Regions from separate parts of the Streptomyces sp. S07_1.15 genome, predicted to be linked through region 1. Evidence: riboswitches for the same ligand, from Rfam matches in the RefSeq annotation. Region 1 holds a riboswitch; the other holds the start of a gene.
What was found. A riboswitch is a leader RNA that binds a small molecule or an ion and turns the genes downstream of it on or off. The one in region 1 is predicted to bind thiamine pyrophosphate.

Region 2: it holds a riboswitch for thiamine pyrophosphate, as region 1 does, so the genes downstream of both, LIX60_RS08125 (thiamine ABC transporter substrate binding subunit) here and thiO (glycine oxidase ThiO) in region 1, are expected to answer to the same signal.

Annotation. Positions count from the first base shown of each region.
Region 1 covers NZ_JAJBZK010000001.1:5,727,539-5,732,659, reverse strand. Annotated here, with positions in the region: gene LIX60_RS24560 (Rv2175c family DNA-binding protein) at 1-128, opposite strand, end outside; gene LIX60_RS24555 (NAD(P)/FAD-dependent oxidoreductase) at 195-1,436, opposite strand; TPP riboswitch at 1,634-1,746, shown strand; gene thiO (glycine oxidase ThiO) at 1,743-3,020, shown strand; gene thiS (sulfur carrier protein ThiS) at 3,017-3,241, shown strand; gene LIX60_RS24540 (thiazole synthase) at 3,245-4,159, shown strand; gene pknB (Stk1 family PASTA domain-containing Ser/Thr kinase) at 4,529-5,121, shown strand, end outside.
Region 2 covers NZ_JAJBZK010000001.1:1,937,154-1,942,274, reverse strand. Annotated here, with positions in the region: gene frr (ribosome recycling factor) at 1-37, shown strand, start outside; gene LIX60_RS08135 (phosphatidate cytidylyltransferase) at 37-1,116, shown strand; gene rlmN (23S rRNA (adenine(2503)-C(2))-methyltransferase RlmN) at 1,261-2,367, shown strand; TPP riboswitch at 2,387-2,491, shown strand; gene LIX60_RS08125 (thiamine ABC transporter substrate binding subunit) at 2,532-3,626, shown strand; gene LIX60_RS08120 (iron ABC transporter permease) at 3,764-5,121, shown strand, end outside.

The sequences.
Region 1 (5,121 bases):
GCGATCAGCTGGCCCTCCCTGACCAGCTGCCGGACGCGGGTCACCTCCACGCCCAGGCGTTCGGCGACGTCGGGGAGGGTGAGCCAGTCGGAGACGAGCGCTTCGGTCTTCGTGTCAATCTCGGTCACAGGTCAAGCGTGCCATCCGGGACCGACACCCGGAAGCGCGGCACCGCCGGGCGGGCGCACACCCGCTCAGACGGCGGCCGACTTCAGCGGCACGGAGGGGTCGGCGGCCCGCTCCGGGTCGAGCCGCGCCGCCCGCTCGATCAGCCGGCGGCCCTGCGCGAGGTCGCGCGGCCGGCCCACGGCGAGCAGGGCCGTCAGCACCCCGTCCCGCAGCCAGCACACCGACCAGGAGGTGCCCGCCGGGTCACCGCGCCACAGCAGGCGCTCGCCGCCGGAGTGGTGGCCCGCGTACTGGAGGAAGCGGCCGAACTGCTCCGACCAGAAGTACGGCACCGGGTCGTACACGGGGGTCTCCTCGGCGCGGCGCGCGATGCGCGCGGCCACGGTGACCGGTCCCCGGAAGGCGTTGTCCCAGTGGTGGATCAGCAGCCGCTCGCCGTAGCGGGCGGAGGGGAAGGAGGCGCAGTCGCCGACCGCGTAGACGTCCGGCAGGGAGGTGCCCAGCCGCTCGTCGGCCCGTACGGAGCCGTCCGCGCCGAGCTCGACGCCGGAACCCGCCAGCCAGCCGGTGGCGGGCCGGGCGCCGATGCCGACGACAACGGCGTCCGCGCGGAGCCGGCTGCCGTCCCCGAGGAGGACGCCGCCGGACTCGACGGCGGCGACGCGGGTGCCGGTGAGGAGGCGGGCGCCCGCCTCCTCGTACCAGCCCGCCATGGGCGCGGTGACCTCGGCCGGGAGGGCGTCGGCCAGCGGGCGGCCGGTGGCCTCGACGACGGTGACGGGGCAGCCCGCCTCGCGTGCGGCGGTGGTGAGCTCGGCGCCGATCCAGCCCGCGCCGACGATGACGATCCGGCGGCCGGCGGCGAGCACCGGGCGCAGCCGTTCGGCGTCGTCGAGGGTGCGCAGCACGTGCACGCCGGGCGAGGTCTCGCTGCCGGGGAGGCCGATGGGATCGGCGCCGGTGGCGATGACGAGGTGGTCGTACGGGAGGACGGTGTCCCCGGCGACGACCAGCCGGTCGGCGGCGCGGAGCGCGTTCGCCGGGTGGCCGAGCAGCAATTCGACGTCCAGGGCGGCGAAGTCGATGCCGAGCGATGTGGCTCCGGCCGGACCGGTGGCCGCGCCGGCCGACGCGCCCCCCTCGGCACCGGCGGCCGCGTTCCCGCCGTGCCCGCCGTGCCCGCCCTGGAGTACCGCCTTCGACAACGGCGGCCGGTCGTACGGCGGGTGGCTCTCGGCGCCGAGCAGGGTGATGGCGCCCGGCCAGCCCTCCTCGCGGAGCGCGACCGCGGTCCGCGCCCCCGCCATGCCCGCGCCGACGATCACGACTCGCTCTGCTGTCCGCCTGTCCTCGCTCACGCGTTCACTCTAGGACCGCCCCGGCGGACACCGCGGGCGGTCCCCGGCGGCCGGGCCGCGCACGGGTCCCGCGCCCGGGCGGACGGCGGGCCCGCGACCCGGCCGGGCCTTACAGCGGTCGGCGCGGGGGCGTTAGGGTGGCGGGCACAAGCACTCGCGGGAGCCCGGAGGACCGGGCTGAGAGGGAGGCCGGACCGCCTCCGACCGTACGAACCTGATCCGGGTCATGCCGGCGAAGGGAGGAGCTGGACGCCCATGCACACATCACCGGGGAACGCGCACAGCTGCGCCGAGGGGCACGCGGGCGGAGGCGGGCGCGGAGCCGCCCGGCACACCCATGACGTACTGGTCGTCGGGGGCGGCATCATCGGCCTGGTCACCGCCTGGCGCGCGGCCCAGCGCGGCCTGGACACCGCCGTCGCCGACCCCGCTCCGGGCGGCGGTGCCGCGCAGGTGGCCGCCGGGATGCTGGCCGCCGTCTCCGAACTCCACTACGGCGAGCAGACGCTGCTGGGTCTCAACCTGGCCTCCGCCGCGCGCTATCCGGCGTTCGCGGCCGAGCTGGAGGAGGCGAGCGGCCAGGACATCGGTTACCGGGCCTGCGGCACCCTCGCGGTCGCCCTGGACGCCGACGACCGCGCCCACCTGCGCGAACTGCACGCCCTGCAACTGGCGTCCGGACTGGACGCGCAGTGGCTGACGGGCCGTGAGTGCCGGCGTCTGGAACCCATGCTGGCGCCGGGGGTGCGCGGCGGTCTGCGGGTGGACGGCGATCACCAGTGCGATCCGCGGCGGCTGGCGACCGCCCTGGTGCGCGCCTGTGAACGCGCGGGGGTCGTCTTCCACCGGCAGCGCGCCGGGCGGCTGTCCGTCTCGGCGGACCGCGCGACCGGCGCCGTCCTGGACGACGGCACCGGGGTCGCGGCGGGGCTGACCGTGCTGGCCGCCGGGAGCATGAGCGGACGGCTCCAGGGGATTCCGGAGGAGGTGCTGCCACCGGTGCGGCCGGTCAAGGGGCAGGTGCTGCGGCTGCGGGTGCCCGAGCGGTACGCGCCCTTCCTCTCCCGCACCGTACGGGCCGTGGTGCGCGGCGGACAGGTCTACCTGGTGCCGCGCGAGAACGGCGAACTGGTGATCGGTGCGACCAGTGAGGAACTCGGCTGGGACACCACCGTCACCGCGGGCGGGGTGTACGAACTCCTGCGCGACGCCCATGAGCTGGTGCCCGGTCTGACCGAACTGCCGCTCACCGAGACCCGCGCGGGCCTGCGCCCCTGCTCGCCCGACAACGCCCCGCTGCTCGGCCCGTCCGCACTGCCCGGCCTGCATCTGGCGACGGGCCACCACCGCAACGGTGTTCTCCTCACGCCGGTCACCGGGGACGCGATGGCCGAGGCGCTGGCCACCGGCGCGCTGCCGGAGGAGGCCCGCGCCTTCTCGCCGCTGCGGTTCGCGGGCGGCGCCGCAGCCACCGAAGCCACCGGCGCGGCCGGCGCCGCATCCGCTTCCGCACGACAGGAGCAGCCCGTATGACCGTCGACGTCAACACGACCGTGACCGTTTCCGTCAACGGGGCCTCCCGCGACCTGCCCGCCGGCACCACGCTGGACGCGCTGGTCGCCGGCTTCACCCGGGCCCGCACCGGGGTCGCCGCCGCCGTCAACGAGACCGTCGTCCCGCGCGGCGCCTGGCCCGCCACCCGGCTCGGCGCGGGCGACCGCGTCGAGATCCTCACCGCCGTCCAGGGAGGCTGACCCATGGCCGACACCACCGTGTACGACGGCACCGCGCACGCGGGCACCGCGCCCGCCGCGCCCGGCCCGTCCCCGGACGCGCCGCCCCCGTCCGCGACCGCGCCCTCGCCCGCTCACGAACCCGCCGCCGACCCGCTGGTCATCGCGGGGGTCCCGTTCGCGTCCCGGCTCATCATGGGCACCGGCGGCGCCTCCAGCCTGGACGTCCTGGAGCGCGCCCTCACCGCCTCCGGCACCGAGCTGACGACCGTCGCGATGCGCCGGCTGGACCCGACCGTGCAGGGCTCCGTCCTGTCCGTCCTGGACCGGCTCGGCATCCGCGCGCTGCCCAACACCGCGGGCTGCTTCACCGCCGGGGAAGCCGTCCTCACCGCCCGCCTCGCCCGTGAGGCGCTCGGCACGGACTGGGTAAAGCTGGAGGTGGTCGCCGACGAGCGCACCCTGCTGCCCGACCCGGTCGGCCTGCTGGACGCCGCCGAGACCCTCGTCGACGACGGCTTCACCGTCCTGCCCTACACCAACGACGATCCCGTGCTGGCGCGGCGGCTGGAGGAGGCGGGCTGCGCCGCGATCATGCCGCTGGGCTCCCCCATCGGCTCCGGGCTCGGCATCCGCAACCCGCACAACTTCCAGCTGATCACCGAGCGGGCCGGGGTGCCCGTCATCCTCGACGCGGGCGCGGGCACCGCCTCCGACGCGGCCCTGGCCATGGAGCTGGGCTGCGCCGCCGTGATGCTGGCCTCGGCGGTGACCCGCGCGCAGGAACCGGAGCTGATGGCGCACGCCATGCGGCACGCCGTGGAGGCGGGCCGGCTGGCGCACCGCGCGGGCCGCATCCCGCGCCGGCACTTCGCCGAGGCGTCCTCGCCCGCCGAGGGCCGCGCGGCGCTGGACCCGGAGCGGCCGGCCTTCGGCTGACGGGCTGACCGGCTGGCGGAGGGCGCGGCGGGCCCGGCCGGGGAACGGGAGGGACGGACGGCAGCGGGACGCGCCGGGCCGGGGGCGGCACCGGGCCCCGGCCCGCGCGGTTCCCGGTCCCGCCACCGCGACGGCACGGCCCCGGAGCCGTGACGGGACTCACGTCCGCCTCCGCGCCCGCCCGGCCCCTCGCCACCCGCCGCCGCCCCGCCCCCGTACGCCCCAACGGCCGCTCCCGGGGCGGCCGGTGCGGCCCCGCGCCCCGCCGCCCGCCGGTTTCCCACCCGCTGTCACATTCCGGTAGCAGTGCGGCCACGGGCGCCCCGGGGAGGGCCCGCACCGCGCGCCACGGCTCGTAGACTCACCAGCGTGGATACGACCCTGCAGGACCCCTCCCCCGGCCCGCGCCGGGAGGACCCGCTGGTCGGGCAGGTGCTCGACGGCCGCTACCGGATCGACGCGCGGATCGCCACCGGCGGTATGGCCACCGTCTACCGGGGTCTCGACACCCGGCTCGACCGTGTGCTCGCGCTCAAGGTGATGCACCCGGGGCTCGCGGCCGACGCCGCCTTCGTCGAGCGGTTCATCCGCGAGGCGAAGGCCGTGGCACGGCTCGACCACCCCAATGTCGTCGGGGTGTACGACCAGGGCGACGACGGCACCCATGTCTTCCTCGCCATGGAGTACGTCGCCGGGTGCACCCTGCGCGACGTGCTGCGCGAGCGCGGGGCGCTCCGCCCCCGGGCCGCCCTGGACATCCTGGAGCCCGTGCTCGCCGCGCTCGGCGCCGCGCACCTCGGCGGGCTCGTCCACCGCGACATGAAGCCGGAGAACGTGCTGATCGGCGACGACGGCCGGGTCAAGGTCGCCGACTTCGGCCTGGTGCGGGCCGTGGACACGGACACCACCGCCTCCCCGGGCACCCTGCTCGGCACGGTCTCGTATCTCGCCCCCGAGCAGAT
Region 2 (5,121 bases), 3.8 Mb from region 1:
GCTCAAGCACAAGGAAGCCGAGCTGCTCGAGGTCTGATGAACGACTCTTCCCGGGGCGCCCCGCCGCACGCCGGCTACGGGGGACCGCCCGGTCAGGGGCCCGTGCGGCCTCCCGCGGCGGGTCCCCCGCACGGGGCGGACGATGCGGCGCAGACTCGGCCCATGCCCATCGTGCCCCCCGCAGGCGGCGACCAGGACGACCGCGACGGACACGACCGGGGGGCCGCTCACCCGAGCGGCCCCCCGGTCCACGCGCACCGCCCGGCCGGAGCCCATCCGTCCCCCGCGACGCCGCCCCGCAAGCGCGCGGGCCGCGACCTGCGGGCCGCGATCGGCGTGGGGGTCGGCCTCGGCGCGGTGATCCTCGCCTCGCTGTTCTTCGTCAAGGACGTCTTCGTCGGGGTGATCGCGGCCGCGGTCGTGGTCGGCCTCTGGGAGCTGACCTCCCGGCTGCGCGAGCAGAAGGGCATCCGCGCGCCACTGGTGCCGCTGGCCCTCGGCGGCGTCGCCATGGTCGTCGCGGGATACCTGCGGGGCCCGGAGGGCGCCTGGGTCGCCATGGCGCTCACCGCGCTCGCCGTCCTGGCCTGGCGGATGACGGACGCCCCGGAGAACTACCTCCGTGACGTCACGGCCGCTCTCTTCGCCGCCTTCTACGTGCCGTTCCTCGCCACCTTCGTGGCGCTGATGCTGGCCGCCGGCGACGGCGCCTGGTGGGTGCTGGTCTTCCTGGTGCTCACCGTGGTCAGCGACACCGGCGCCTACGCCGTCGGCTGGCGCTTCGGCACGCACAAGCTCGCGCCGCGCATCAGCCCCGGCAAGACGCGCGAGGGACTGCTCGGGGCGGTCGGCTTCTCCATGGTGGCCGGCGCGCTGTGCCTGGAGTTCCTCATCGACGGGGGCAGTTGGTGGGAGGGCCTGCTGCTGGGCCTGGCGGTCGCGGGCAGCGCCACCCTGGGCGACCTCGGCGAGTCCATGATCAAGCGGGACCTCGGGATCAAGGACATGGGCACGCTGCTCCCCGGCCACGGCGGGATCATGGACCGCCTGGACTCGCTGCTGCCCACCGCTCCGGTGGCGTGGCTGCTGCTGGTGGTCTTCACCGGCGCGGGCTGAGTCCTCCGGCGCACGCCAGGCCCCTGCCGCAGCGGTTCGGCAGGGGCCTGGGCGCGTCTCCGGCAGCGGACCGCGGCCGGGTGACGGGAGCCTCGTCCGCGGGGCGCCGGGGGACCGTCCGGCGTCTGCGACACTGGAGGAATCATGCCTAAGCCCGGAGAACTCACTTTTGCCGTGCCGCGCGGGGCCAAGAAGCCGCCGCGGCATCTTGCCGACCTCACCCCCGCCGAGCGCCGTGACGCGGTGGCGGCCATCGGCGAGAAGCCGTTCCGGGCCGGCCAGGTCTCGCGTCACTACTTCGCCCGGTACGCCGACGACCCGGCGGCCTGGACGGACATCCCCGCGGCGGCCCGTGAGAAGCTCGCGGCCGAACTGCTGCCCGAACTCATGACCGTCGTGCGGCACATCAGCTGCGACGACGACACCACCCGCAAGACGCTGTGGCGGCTCTTCGACGGCACGCTCGTCGAGTCGGTCCTGATGCGCTACCCGGACCGGGTCACCATGTGCGTCTCCTCGCAAGCCGGCTGCGGGATGAACTGCCCCTTCTGCGCCACCGGCCAGGCCGGTCTCGACCGCAATCTGTCGACCGCCGAGATCGTGCACCAGATCGTGGACGGCATGCGGGCGCTGCGGGACGGCGACATCCCCGGCGGGCCGGCCCGGCTGTCGAACATCGTCTTCATGGGGATGGGCGAGCCGCTCGCCAACTACAACCGCGTCGTCGGCGCCATCCGGCGGCTCACCGACCCCGAGCCGGACGGCCTCGGGCTCTCGCAGCGCGGCATCACCGTCTCCACCGTCGGTCTCGTCCCGGCGATGCTGCGCTTCGCCGACGAGGGCTTCAGCTGCCGGCTCGCGGTCTCGCTGCACGCCCCGGACGACGAGCTCCGCGACACCCTCGTGCCGGTCAACACCCGGTGGAAGGTGCGCGAAGTGCTCGACGCCGCCTGGGAGTACGCCGAGAAGTCCGGCCGCCGGGTCTCCATCGAGTACGCGCTGATCCGCGACATCAACGACCAGGCCTGGCGCGGCGATCTGCTCGGCCGGCTGCTCAAGGGCCGCCGCGTGCACGTCAACCTCATCCCGCTCAACCCCACGCCCGGCTCGAAGTGGACCGCCTCGCGGCCCGAGGACGAGAAGGCGTTCGTGGCCGCGCTGGAGGCCCACCGGGTGCCGGTGACCGTCCGGGACACCCGGGGCCAGGAGATCGACGGCGCATGCGGTCAGCTGGCCGCCGCGGAGCGCTGATATCGTCGTTTTCGAACGTCTATTCCGACAGGGGAGCGCACAGCGCTGAGAGTGCGGCAGCAGCCGCAGACCCTCGAACCTGAACCGGGTCATACCGGCGTAGGGAGTTCGGTCACCACTCGACAAGCTGTCGTGCCCTGCCCGCTTCAGGGGAGGCACCACTCATGACCACGCACCTCCGCGGACGGTCCGCCGCCGCGCTGCTCGTCACCGCGCTGGGCATCACCTCGCTCGCCGCGTGCGGCGGCTCCGGTGATCCCGCCGGGAAGGACGGCGGCGAGACCGCGGCCGTCACCCTGGTCACCCATGACTCGTTCGCCGTCTCCGACGACGTGCTGAAGGAGTTCACCGAGCAGACCGGCCGCAAGGTCGAGATCCTGCGCGGCGGCGACGCCGGCACGACCGTCAACCAGGCCGTGCTGTCCAAGGGCAACCCGCAGGGCGACGTCCTCTTCGGCGTCGACAACACCCTGCTCTCGCGCGCCCTCGACCACGGGATCTTCACGCCGTACGAGGCCAGGGGCCTGGAGAAGGTACCGGAGGAACTCCGGCTCGACCGGGCGAAGCACCGGGTCACGCCCGTCGACTACGGCGACATCTGCGTCAACTACGACCGCGGCTGGTTCGAGAAGAAGCGGCTGGCGCCGCCGGAGACCTTCGCCGACCTGGTCGAACCCGCCTACAAGGACCTGCTGGTCACCGAGAACGCCGCCACCTCCTCGCCGGGGCTGGGCTTCCTCCTCGCCACCGCGGCCGAGTACGGCGACGACGGCTGGCAGGACTACTGGAAGAAGCTCAAGGCCAACGGCGTCGAGGTGGTCGACGGCTGGGAGCAGGCCTACAACGACCGCTTCTCCGGCTCCGGCGGCGGCAAGGGCAAGGGCGACAAGCCCCTCGTCGTCTCCTACGCCTCCAGCCCGCCCGCCGAGGTGCTGGGGCAGGACCCGCTGCCCGAGGAGGGGCCGACGGGGGTGGCGAAGGGCACCTGCTTCCGGCAGACCGAGTTCGCCGGGCTGCTGGACGGCGCCGAGAACCCCGAGGGCGGCAAGGAACTCCTGGACTTCCTGCTGAGCGAGACCTTCCAGGAGGACGTGCCGCTGCAGATGTTCGTCCACCCCGCCCGGACGGACGTCAAGCTGCCGGAGGTCTTCACCCGGTACGGGGCGACGATCGAGAAGCCCGCTTCCCTGGCCCCGGAGAAGATCGCCGAGAACCGTGAGCGGTGGGTCAAGGCATGGTCCCAGCTCGTTCCGAGGTGACCGCCGGGGCGGAGCCGGCCCCGGCTGCGCCCCCGTCGCCGTCCGCACCGCCTCCGCCCGCTCCGCCGTCACCGGCGGGGCGGCGGCCGGGCGGGCGGCCGGGCCGCGGCTCCGGCACCGTGGTCCGGCTCGCGCTGATGGCCGTTCCGGCGGCCTTCTTCGCCCTGTTCTTCGTCCACCCGGTGGCCGCGATCGTGGCCCGGGGGCTGCGCGACGGGGGGCGGTGGCGGTTCGGGCGGGCCGGCACGGTGCTGACGGACCCGCTCGTCCTGGACGTGCTCTGGTTCACCGCGTGGCAGGCGGCGGCGTCCACGGCGCTGACCGTGGCCGTCGCGCTGCCGGGCGCCTATGTCTTCGCCCGCCTCGACTTCCCCGGCAAGCGGCTGCTGCGGGCGCTGGTGGTGGTGCCGTTCGTCCTGCCCACCGTCGTGGCCGGCTCGGCCTTCCTGGCGCTGCTGGGACGCGGCGGACTGCTGGACGAGCTGTGGGGCGTCCGGCTGGACACCACGGTGTGGGCGATCCTGCTCGCCCATGTGTTCTTCAACTACGCGGTCGTGGTGCGGACGGTCGGCGGCTTGTGGGCCCAGCTCGACCCCCGCCAGGAGGAGGCCGCGCGGATGCTCGGCGCGAGCCGCCTCACCGCCTGGCGCCGGATCACCCTGCCGGCGCTGGCGCCCGCCGTTGCCGCCGCGGCGCTGATGGTCTTCCTCTTCACCTTCACCTCCTTCGGGGTGGTCCAGATCCTCGGCGGTCCGCGCTACTCGACCCTGGAGGTCGAGATCTACCGGCAGACCGCACAACTGCTCGACCTGCCGACGGCAGCCGTGCTGACGCTGCTGCAGTTCTGCGCCGTCGGCGGCCTGCTCCTGCTGCACGCCCGGACGGTGCGGCGGCGCGAGAGCGCGCTGCGGCTGGTCGACCCCGCGCACACCTCCCGCCGTCCCCGCGGCGCCGGCCAGTGGGCCATGCTGGGCTCCACGGTCACGGTCGTCGCGCTGCTGCTCCTGCTGCCGCTGGGGGTGCTCGTCGAGCGCTCGCTGGACGCACCGGACGGCTACGGCTTCGCCTTCTACCGGGCGCTGGGGTCCGAGGAGGGCGGGACGTTCACCGTGGCGCCGCTGGAGGCGGTGGGCAACTCCCTGGCGTTCGCGGCCGTGGCCACCCTGATCGCCCTGGTGGTCGGCGGTCTGGCCGCGGCGGCCCTGACCCGGCGGGCCGGAAGACTCGTACGGGGGTTCGACGCGCTGCTGATGCTGCCGCTGGGCACCTCGGCCGTGACGGTCGGCTTCGGCTTCCTCCTCGCGCTCGACGAGCCGCCCCTGGACCTGCGGTCCGCCTGGATCCTGGTGCCGCTGGCGCAGGCCCTGGTCGGCGTGCCGTTCGTCGTCCGCACCATGCTGCCCGTCCTGCGCGCGGTCGATCCGCGGCTGCGCGAGGCGGCCGCCGTGCTGGGAGCCTCCCCGCTGCGCGCCTGGCGCGAGGTGGACCTGCCGCT